One region of the Streptomyces sp. NBC_01264 genome, then DNA from elsewhere that is predicted to be linked to it. Evidence: riboswitches for the same ligand, from Rfam matches in the RefSeq annotation. Region 1 holds a riboswitch; the other holds the start of a gene.
What was found. Region 1 has a riboswitch for guanidine ahead of OG435_RS04275 (Ohr family peroxiredoxin). Riboswitches for the same ligand answer to the same signal wherever they lie in the genome.

Region 1 (5,244 bases):
CGTCCTCGACTGACCCATCCGGCACCGACCGAAGGAAGCACACCCATGAACCACGACGTCATCGTGCTCGGCGCCGGACTGGCAGGTCTCGCCGCCGCGCGCGACCTGGCCGCGGGCGGGGCCGACGTCCTCGTCGTCGAGGCCCGCGACCGGGTCGGCGGACGCGTCGAACAGACCACCCTCCCCGACGGCCGGCTGGTCCAGCTCGGCGGGGAGGTGGTCGGCCGGGCCCACACCGCCTACACCGCTCTGGCCGCGGAACTGGGCCTCACCCTGGTCCCCAGCTACGTCGCCGAGCCCGGGGCCCTCGTCCGCGCCACCCCCGAAGGAGTCTCCGCCGCGGACCCGCCCCACTGGTTCGGGCCCGGCGACGACGCCTGCCACGCCAAGGTCAGCGCCGCCTTCACGGCGCTCGCCGCCGACGTCGATCCGGCCGACCCCTGGTCCCACCCCGAGGCCGCGCGGCTCGACCGGCTGTCCGTCGGCGACTGGCTCCGCGCCCAGGGCGCCACCCAGGCCGTCGTACGCCTCTGGGAGATCGGCCAACTCGCCCTCGCCGACGGCTCGTGCGAACGGACCTCCCTGCTCGCGGCCCTGCGCAAACACGCCGCCGTACCCGGCACCGGCCACTACGAGTACGAGGCGTGGGAGGGCCTGCGCGTGACCGAGGGCTCGGCGACCGTGGCCCTGCGCATGGCCGAGGCCCTCGGCGGCCGGATCCGTACGGGTTCCCCCGTCGCGGAGGTCGCGATACGGCGGCCGGGCCGCAGCTCCGTACGCCTGGCCGACGGCGAAACCCTCACCGCCGACGCCGTGGTCAGCGCCCTCCCGGCCGGCCCGTTCCGCGCGCTCGCCGTCACCGGGGTGCCCGACGAACGCCTCTCCTCCCTGCACCGCCAACGCCACGCCCTCGCCGCCAAGTTCACCGCCGCGTACGCCCGACCCTTCTGGCGCGACCAGGGCCTCAGCGGCCTCTCCGAATGCGAAGGCGTCCTCGGCAGCACCTGGCCCCAGAGCGAAGGCATCCTCTCCGCCCTGGTCCCGCCCGAACGCTACGGAGTCCTCCTCGGCACGCCCGCCCCCCTGCGCACCGCCGAACTGCTGGCCGACATCGCGCGCCTCTACGGAGACGAGGCGCACCGGCCGCTCGCCACCTTCATCCGGATGTGGGGCACCGACCCGTGGACCCAGGGGTACGTCACCCAGTGGGCCCCCGGTGACGTCATGGCCGTCGGCCCCCGCCACGGCACCCATGAACCCCCCTTCTACGTCTGCGGGTCCGACCAGTGGGTGGCCGGCTACATGGAAGGTGCCGTCCGCACCGGACGCGCCGCCGCCGAGGAGGCCCTGCGCCGTGGCTGACGCCCCGCACGACCACACCGCGACGCCGCACGACGGCACCGCGACGCCGCACGACCGCATCGGGCCCCCGCCTCACCCCACCGGGCTCCTGTACAACCACATCGGGGGAGTGGACCGGCCCGCGGCCACCGGCGACACCATGGCCCTCACCGACCCCGCCACCGGACGCGTGCACCGCCACGCCCCGCGCTCGGGCCCCGCCGACACGGACGCGGCCTGCTTCGCGGCGGCCGCCGCGTACGCACACTGGTCCACCACGACCCCGCAGGTGCGCCAGCGCGCCCTCCTCGGCATCGCCGACGCCATCGAGGCGCACGCGGAGGCCTTCACGGCCGCCGAGACCGGGGACACCGGCAAGCCCGCCGAGCAGTTCAGGGACGACGAGCTCCCGGGGATCGCCGACTGCTTCCGCTACTTCGCCGGAGCCGCCCGGAACCTCCCGGGCGCCGCCGCTGCCGAGTACACCGAAGGCCGCACCTCCCTGCTGCGCCGCGAACCGGTCGGGGTCTGCGCCCAGATCACCCCCTGGAACTACCCGCTGATGATGGCCGCGTGGAAGATCGCTCCGGCCATCGCCGCCGGCAACACCACCGTGCTCAAGCCCGCCGACACCACCCCCACCTCGGCCGTGCTCCTGGCCCGGATCGCCGCCGACCATCTGCCGCCGGGCGTGCTCAACGTCGTCTGCGGGGACCGCGACACCGGCCGGGCCCTCACCGCCCACCCGGCGGTCGCCCTGATCGCCGTCACCGGCAGCGTCCGCGCCGGACAGGAGATCGCGGCGGCCGCCGCGGCCGGCCTCAAACGGGTCCACCTGGAACTGGGCGGCAACGCGCCCGTCATCGTCCACGAGGACGTGGACGTGGATGCCACCGCCGCCGCCCTCGCCGCGGTCGCCTTCTACAACGCCGGCCAGGACTGCACCGCACCCACCCGGCTCCTGGTCCACCACCGGATCCACGACGCGTTCCTCGCGGCCTTCGCCGCCCGGGCGGCCGGGCTCCGCGCCGGCGCCGACTTCGGCCCCCTCAACAACACCGTCCAACTGGCCTCGGTACGGGGGCTCCTGGACCGGCTGCCGGCCCATGCCGGGATCGTCACCGGCGGCAGCCGGCTCCCGCGCCCCGGCTTCTTCCACGAGCCCACCGTGGTCGCGGGCGTCCGTCAGAACGACGAGATCGTGCAGGAGGAGATCTTCGGACCCGTCGTGACCGTCCAGTCCTTCGCGGACGAGCCCGAGGCCCTGCACCTCGCCAACGGAGTTCGCTTCGGCCTGGCCGCGAGCGTGTGGACCACCGACCACGACCGGGCGATGCGCGCCACCCGTGCCCTGCACACCGGAATCGTCTGGGTGAACACCCACGGCACCACGGTCTCCGAGATGCCGCACGGCGGAGTCAAACACTCCGGCTACGGCAGCGACCTCTCCCTGTCCGGGCTCCTGGACTACACCCAGGCCAAGCACGTCATGCTGTGAGCGAGGGCGCCGGTTCACCGGGGGCGGGGTCCTCCACCGCCAGGAGCGTCAGCGGTACGTTGCCGCGTACGGCCTGCGAGTAGGGGCATACCGCGTCCGCCCGGTGCAGCAGCGGCTGGAGGTCCGCGGCCCGCCACCCGGGCAGGCTGACGGTGAGGGCCACGGCGAGGCCGTAGCCCGCGGGCGTGTCCGTGGTGCCGAGCTCCACTTCGCAGGCCACCCGCGCGGCGGAGGCGTCCGCCCCGAACTCGGCGGCGACCTCCGCGAGCGCGGAGGTGAAGCAGGCGGCGAAACCGGCCGCGAAGAGCTGCTCGGGGTTGGTGGTGCCCGGGACCTTCTTGCGCGGCGGGGCGAGGCGGACGTCCAGGCGCCCGTCGTCGGTGCGGACGGATCCGGTCCGGCCCCCGGCGGCGTGCGCGGTCGTCCGGTACAGGCTGCGGGTGAGTGGCACGGTCATGGCGTTCGGCCCATCTTGCTCGACGAGGACGCTGCCCGGGCGCGGACAGCGGAAGGCGCCGCTCGTGCGGCACCTCGCGCGTCGTCGTGCGTAACCGGGTACGGCGCGTCTCGTCCGGGGCCTGGGCCGCCGGACAATCTAGCAACGGGGGCGGCCGTCCGGGGGGGTCGACCGCGGTGACCCTCCTCACTCGCGGTGACCTTCCCCAGGGCCGCCGGCCCCGGCGCGAACCGTGGACGCGGGCCGGTGCCTGCTCCTGTAGGCCCCCGGAGGCATCCCCTCCCACCGGGTGAAGGCACGGACCAGGGCCGTCGCGCCGCTGAGGCCGACGAGCGGGGCGATCCGGTCCAGCGGCAGGTCGGTGGTCTCCAGCAGCCGCCCGGCCCGGCCGTGGCGGGCGGTGTCGAGGAGCGCGCGCCACGACGTGCCCTCCGCGTGCAGGGCCCGGCGCAGGGTCCGGACGCTGAGGCTGAGCTCCCCGGCGGGGCCCTGCGGTCCCGCGTCCTGGAGCGCGGCGTCCTCCAGCCACTGCCGTACGCGCTCGGCGACGGTCCCGGCGGCGGACAGCCGGTGCAGCAGCTGGTCGGCGTAGGACCGGTGCAGGGCGTTGAGCGCCGGGTCGTAGAGCGGGCGGCGCCGGTCGAGGTCCTCGTCGGCGACCGTGATCGCCGTCTCCGGGGCGTCGAAGGCGACGGGACAGCCGAGGACGTCGGCGTAGGGCTCCGCCGAGCCCCTCCGCGGGTGGGCGAACGACACGGCCAGGGGCGCCCAGCCGTCGCCGGCGATCCACCGGCCCGCCCGCACCATGCTGCTGACGACCGCTTCCACCTGCTGGGGGTGCATGGCCGCGGCGGCGACGGTCGGCCGGTAACAGATCCTGCCGACGCCGCCGTGACGGTGCAGGGTCACCTTGCCCGCCTGGCTCACCAGGGGGTGGTAGCGCTCGGCCGCCTGCGCGGCGTCCGCGAGGCTGGCGCAGGTGAGGACGAGGTGGCCCAGGATGTGCAGGCCCTCGGGCCTGATCCGGTCACCCACGAGCAGCCCGGTGTGCGGGCCGGCGCCCACGGCGCCGAGCACTTCGTCCCACAGGGCGCGCATCTCGCCGAACTCCAGCCGGTCCGTGGGCAGGCTCCAGGAAGCCGGCCCGCCGGTGCCCTCCGCCGTGGCGCTCAGGACGGCGAGGGCGTAGCACGCGGTGACGGAGGGAGGCTCGATGACTGACACGTCGGTCAGTCAATGCGGGCGCACCGTCCCCGTCAACACCGCACCCCCACACCGCACCCGTCGACACCGCCCCGGCGACGCGGCCCGCGGGACGACGGCCGGGGCGGGTCCGGAGAGTCAACGGGTTGGCCGCCGGAGTCAATGACGGGGCCGCGGGCCGCTCCTAAGGTCGGCGTGCGGGCAGCGGCGGAATCGGGGCCTCCCCAGCGCCGGGGCAGCCCGCTGCCCCGGCGCATTCCCGAACCAACGCTCAGAGGAGTACGCCGTGATTCTCTTCCTGCTCCCCGCGGGCGACTACGACCCCACCGAGGCGGCCGTGCCCTGGGCCGCGCTGCGGGACGCCGGCTTCGAGGTGCGGTTCGCGACCCCGGACGGCAAGGCCGCGTACGCCGACCCCCGGCTCACGGACCTCGGCTTCTCCTGGCTGTCGCCCTGGCTGATGACCCGCCGCGCCGAGCTCGCCGCCTACCGCGACCTCACCGAGGACCCCCATTTCCTCACCCCCTCCTCGTACCAGGAGGTGGACCCGGCCGAGATCACGGGCCTGTTCGTCCCCGGCGGCCACGCCGCGGGCATGCGCACGCTGCTCGAGGACGCCACCGCCCAGTACCTGTTCGCCCGGGTGTTCACCCAGGGGCTGCCGGTGGGGGCCGTCTGCCACGGCGTGCTCCTCGCCGCCCGTGCCATCGATCCCGCCACCGGGCGCTCGGTCCTCCACGGCCGG
Region 2 (5,244 bases), 2.9 Mb from region 1:
GGACAACGGCAAGGTCGTCGCCATGTACGGCGGCATCGACTACACCAAGCAGTTCGTCAACAACGCCACCCGGCACGACTACCAGGTCGCCTCCACCTTCAAGCCGTTCGTCTTCGCCTCCGCCGTGCAGAACGACTCCCGCACGCAGGACGGCCGCACGATCACCCCGTACACGATCTACAACGGCGACAACAGGCGGCCCGTCGTCGGCAGCCGCATCCCCTTCGACCCCGAGAACGAGGGGCAGGTCAGCTACGGCAACATCACCGTCACCTCCGCCACCGACCTCTCCGTGAACAGCGTCTTCGCCCAGATGGTCGTCGACGTCGGCACCGACAAGGTCAAGCAGACCGCCATCGCCCTCGGCATCCCCGAGAGCACCCCGAACTTCGCCCCGGTACCGGCCATGGCCCTGGGCACCATGCAGGCCAGCGTCCTGGACATGACCCAGGCCTACGCGACCCTCGCCGACCACGGCCAGCGCACTCCGTACACCTTCGTCGAGAAGATCACCAAGGCCGGGGACACCATCCCGCTCCCGTCCCGCGACAAGGCCCAGGCCGTCAGCCGCGAAGCCGCCGACACCACCACGTCCATGCTGGTCAGCGTCGTGGACAACGGCACCGGCACGGCCGCCCTGGCCGCCGGCCACCCGGCCGCGGGCAAGACGGGCACCGCCGAGCAGGACCGCTCGGCCTGGTTCGCGGCGTACACCCCGGACCTGGTCACGGTCGTCTCGATGATGGGCCAGGACCCGGACACCGGCGCCCTGGAACCCCTCTACGGGGCCCTGGGCGAGGCCCGCATCGGGGGCGGCGGCTACCCGGCCCGGATCTGGGCCCAGTACACGAAGACGGCCCTGGCGGACAGCGACCCCGTGGACTTCGACCTGGAGCTCATGCCGGGCGCCAACCGACCCCCGCCGCCCCCGCCCGTGGATCCGGCCCCGAGCCGGTCCGAGGAGGACACCCCGGGCGACCGCCCCTCGGGCCGGCCGGGCCGCCCGACCCGGAGCCCGTCGACGGGCGGACAGACGAACGGGGGCCAGACGAACGGAGGCCGGACCACGGGAGGCCAGACCAACGGGGGTCAGACGAACGGGGGTCAGACCACCAGAGGCCAGACCAACGGGGGTCAGACCACCGGCGGCGAGACCACCGGAGGCCAGACCGACGGCGGCACCACGAACGGCGCCACGGACGGCACCACCACGGGCCCCCAGGGCGGCGCCACCGAGGGCCTGCGCCCACCGGCGGACCTACTGGAGTAGAGCCTCCGCTCGGCCGGCGGCCCGGGACGCCGCAGGGCCCCTGACATGACGGTGGCCGCCCCCTTCCTCGGGGGCGGCCACCGTCATGTCCTACGGACCGGTCACAGCAGGTTGTAGACCTGGTAACCGCTGCCGATCTTCACCGGCTTCGCGAACGGGGCGGCAGCGCTGCCGGTCCCCGAGTAGCGGTAGAGGTCCCCGTTGGACTTCCGCGCGACCAGGTCGGTCTTGCCGTCGCCCGTCAGGTCACCCACCGACACCAGCCGGTTGTAGGTGTTCCATCCGGCACCGATCTTCGTGCGCGGCGCGAACGGGGCCGCGTAGTTGCCGGTGCCCTTGTAGAGCCACAGCACCCCGGAGCCGTCCCGCGCCACGATGTCGGCCTTGCCGTCACCGGTCAGGTCGCCCTGCCCGGCGATCTGGGTGTACTGGCCCCAGCCGGCGCCGATCTTGATCCGCGAGGTGACCCGGCCGTCCGGGTAGGCCAGGTACTCGTAGAGCACGCCCGCCTTGTCGACACCCAGCAGATCGGCCGACGTGCCGCCGCCGAGGTTGCCCGGGGACAGCATCGTCGAACCGTAGATCTGGTACCCGGTCCCGACCTGCTTCGACTGGATCTGGCCCTGGGCGTCCTCCCAGAGGTAGCGGACCTTGCCGTCCTTGTGCACGGCCCAGAAGGCCTCGCCGAACCCGTCCTTGTCGTTGTCCACGTCAATGAAATCGGTGAGGTACGAGTAGTCCAGGTCGACGTTGTACGGGGCCTGGAAACCACCCGTCCCGTTCGGGCCGAACAGGTCCAGCGAGAAGTTCTTCTTGTTGACCCCGTACAGCGGAAAGGTCGGCGTCTCGACCGAGGCGAGTGCCCGCGCCGTCGGCTGCCCGGCCTGGTGCGCGCCGCGCTGCGAGGCGGCGGCCTTCGCGGCCGCAGCGTCGGCCGAACCGCCGTTGGCGAACGCCGTACCGCCCGCGACGGCAGCCGCGAGCGCGACTGCCGTACCGACGACGACGCCGCGCAGAACGGCGGAACGCTTACCGAAAGCCATGTGTATCCCCCTGAGAATGAAACCGCGGCCCTGTTGATCACCGCCGCGGTGCCAAACCCTCTCACACGTCCGGCCCGTCCCCCGCCGGGTTTTCCGCGGTGCCGCGCCCCCGGAAAAATTCCCGTCCGCACCTACAACCCTCGCCGCCCCACGGGGGTCTGACCTGTAGCGCCCACGCGTGCCGGAGCCCTGAACGGGCCCGCGCACCGACCTTCGCCGGGCGCTGGTTCCGGCATGTCCGCCGGCCCCCGGCAGAGCGGTCCGGGAGGCCCGCGCCCCCCGTCCCCCCGCCCCGGCCGGGGATCCCTGTGACATGAACCACCACCGGCCGAAATCAGTGACCGGAGGTCGCCTTCAGCCCCACGACGGCGACCAGCAGCAGACAGATGAAGAAGATCCGGGCGGCGGTGACGGGCTCCCCCAGCACCGCCATACCGAGCACCGCCGCGCCGGCAGCGCCGATACCGACCCAGACGCCGTACGCGGTACCGATCGGCAGGGTCTTGGCGGCGTACGACAACAGCACCATGCTCGCCACGATGCCGGCACCCGTGAACACGCTCGGCCACAGCCGCGTGAACCCCTCGGTGAACTTCATGCCGATCGACCAGCCGACTTCGAGCAGACCGGCGAGAAGAAGCAGAACCCAGGCCATGACGGACACCTCCGGGACGAGAGCGGAACGGGGTGCGTCGTCTTGTCATGCAGCCATCGGCAACAGCGCGACAGCCACCCGGTACGGCGCGTCTCGTCGGGGGTTCCCCACCACCGTAGCAAAACCGAACGAAAAGGGCCGGTGACGATGGTCACCGGCCCTTCCCGCACTCAGGATCTAGAGATAAAGCCCCGTGGAGTCCTCCGACCCCTCCAGCCGCTCTGCGGCCACGGCGTGCAGGTCCCGCTCCCGCATCAGCAGGTACGTCGCCCCGCGCACCTCGACCTCGGCCCGCTCCTCGGGGTCGTACAGCACCCGGTCCCCCGGCTCGACCGTCCGTACGTTCTGCCCGACCGCGACCACCTCGGCCCAGGCCAGCCGCTTGCCCACGGCGGCCGTCGCCGGGATCAGGATGCCGCCGCCCGAGCGGCGCTCCCCCTCCGGCGAATCGGATTTCACGAGCACGCGGTCGTGCAGCATGCGGATGGGCAGCTTGTCGTGGGTGGTGGTGTTCTCGCTCACGCCCCGAACCTACCCGCCCGCACCCACCCCGCACCCCGCCGGGTCATCAGCGCTTGCGTCGCGCCGACAGCACCAGCAGCCCCACGACACCGGCCGCCAGCAGCGCCACGGGCACGATCCGCTCGACGCGCGGGGCGCCGTCGTCGTGGCGCAGTCCGTCGCGGGCGTCGGTGACGAGACGGTTCACCGTCGCCACCGCGCGGCCGACGACGTGGTCGACGTTGCTGACCACCTTCGCCTTGGCGTCCCCGACGATCGTCTTGGGGTGCAGGCGCACCCCGATCTCGTCGAGCGCCTCGGCGAGCTGCTCGCGGCGGCGGACGATGTCCGCCTCGATCTGTGCGGGGGTCCTGGCTTCCGGCACCGCGCTGCCTCCGTCGTCGTGGTCGGTCCCATGGCGGGCGTAGCCCACCATGAACAGTCAGTCAGCAGCTTAGTCTCGACACCGTACCGATCCCCTCTTGAGGAGACTGTTGAGCATGAGCGAGCGACTTGAGCCGGGCGACATCGCCCCCGCCTTCACCCTGCCCGACGCGGACGGCAACGCGATCTCGCTCGCCGACCACAAGGGCCGCAAGGTCATCGTCTACTTCTACCCGGCCGCGCTGACGCCGGGCTGCACGAAGCAGGCCTGCGACTTCACGGACAACCTGGCGGTCCTGGCCACGGCCGACTACGACGTCATCGGCGTCTCGCCCGACAAGCCGGAGAAGCTGGCGAAGTTCCGCGAGCAGGAACACCTGAAGGTCACCCTGGTCGGCGACCCCTCGAAGGAGGTCCTGACGGCGTACGGGGCGTTCGGCGAGAAGAAGCTGTACGGCAAGACCGTCACCGGGGTCATCCGCTCCACGGTGATCGTCGACGAGGAGGGCAAGGTCGAACGCGCCCTCTACAACGTCAAGGCCACGGGCCACGTAGCCAAGATCATCAAGGACCTGGGCATCTGACCCCGCCCCCTCCTCCCGGACCGGCCCGCACCCACCCGGTGCGGGCCGCTCTGCTTGCCGGACGAATCCAGCCGTAACCGTCCGACTATCGGTCCGTTACTCCGTACGAGGGCCGCACGCGCGGCCGACACGGAGGGGACCATGGCCGACCCGTACGACCGAGGCACACTGACCGCTGCCGTCGCCGACTCCAAGGACTGGGCCGACCTCATGCGGCGACTCCACCTCAAGGAGAGCGGCGGGCGGCGGCGCACGCTCCAGCAGAAAGTCGCCCTCTTCGGGATCGACAGCAGCCACTTCACGAAGCGCAGCCCGTGGCGCAAGTACCCGGACGAGGCGATAGCGGCGGCCGCCGAGTCATCCGGCACGCCGCGCGAGGTGGCCCTCAAGCTCGGCATACGCCCTGCCACCGGAGCCCTGTCGCACATCGTCCGGCGCATGACGGCAGCGGGCATCGACACGAGCCACTTCACAGGCATGCGGCGCGAGGTGACCGAACCGCCGTTCACCTCAACCGAGCTCTCCGAAGCAGCAGCCTGCGCCGACAGCATCCGCGGTACGGCTCGCGCACTGGGCATGGCCGACGACAGCCGGTCCCGATCCGCTCTCGGGAGAATGCTCCGGACCTACGGCATCGACACCACACACTTCCGCAACTCCCGGCTGACCATTGCCGAGGAACAAGCGGCGCCCCTGGGCATCCGGCGCAGCGGTGACACCGAGAGCCGTCACACCCGACACCCTCAAGGTCCTCCCAGAGGGGTCCGCCCGGCTGAACCGACCCCGCCTCCACCGCGCACTCCAGGA

Region 2: it holds a riboswitch for guanidine, as region 1 does, so the genes downstream of both, OG435_RS17905 (DMT family transporter) here and OG435_RS04275 (Ohr family peroxiredoxin) in region 1, are expected to answer to the same signal.

The regions. Positions count from the first base shown of each region.
Region 1 covers NZ_JAPEOX010000001.1:947,072-952,315, reverse strand. Annotated here, with positions in the region: partial or broken gene OG435_RS04290 (ABC transporter ATP-binding protein) at 1-13, shown strand, start outside; gene OG435_RS04285 (flavin monoamine oxidase family protein) at 46-1,362, shown strand; gene OG435_RS04280 (aldehyde dehydrogenase family protein) at 1,502-2,839, shown strand; gene OG435_RS04275 (Ohr family peroxiredoxin) at 2,829-3,296, opposite strand; guanidine-III (ykkC-III) riboswitch at 3,372-3,435, opposite strand; gene OG435_RS04270 (AraC family transcriptional regulator) at 3,483-4,520, opposite strand; gene OG435_RS04265 (type 1 glutamine amidotransferase domain-containing protein) at 4,786-5,244, shown strand, end outside.
Region 2 covers NZ_JAPEOX010000001.1:3,876,143-3,881,386, forward strand. Annotated here, with positions in the region: gene OG435_RS17895 (transglycosylase domain-containing protein) at 1-1,270, shown strand, start outside; gene OG435_RS17900 (FG-GAP repeat domain-containing protein) at 1,372-2,313, opposite strand; gene OG435_RS17905 (DMT family transporter) at 2,648-2,968, opposite strand; guanidine-III (ykkC-III) riboswitch at 3,000-3,093, opposite strand; gene OG435_RS17910 (GroES family chaperonin) at 3,146-3,490, opposite strand; gene OG435_RS17915 (DUF3618 domain-containing protein) at 3,537-3,905, opposite strand; gene bcp (thioredoxin-dependent thiol peroxidase) at 3,970-4,437, shown strand.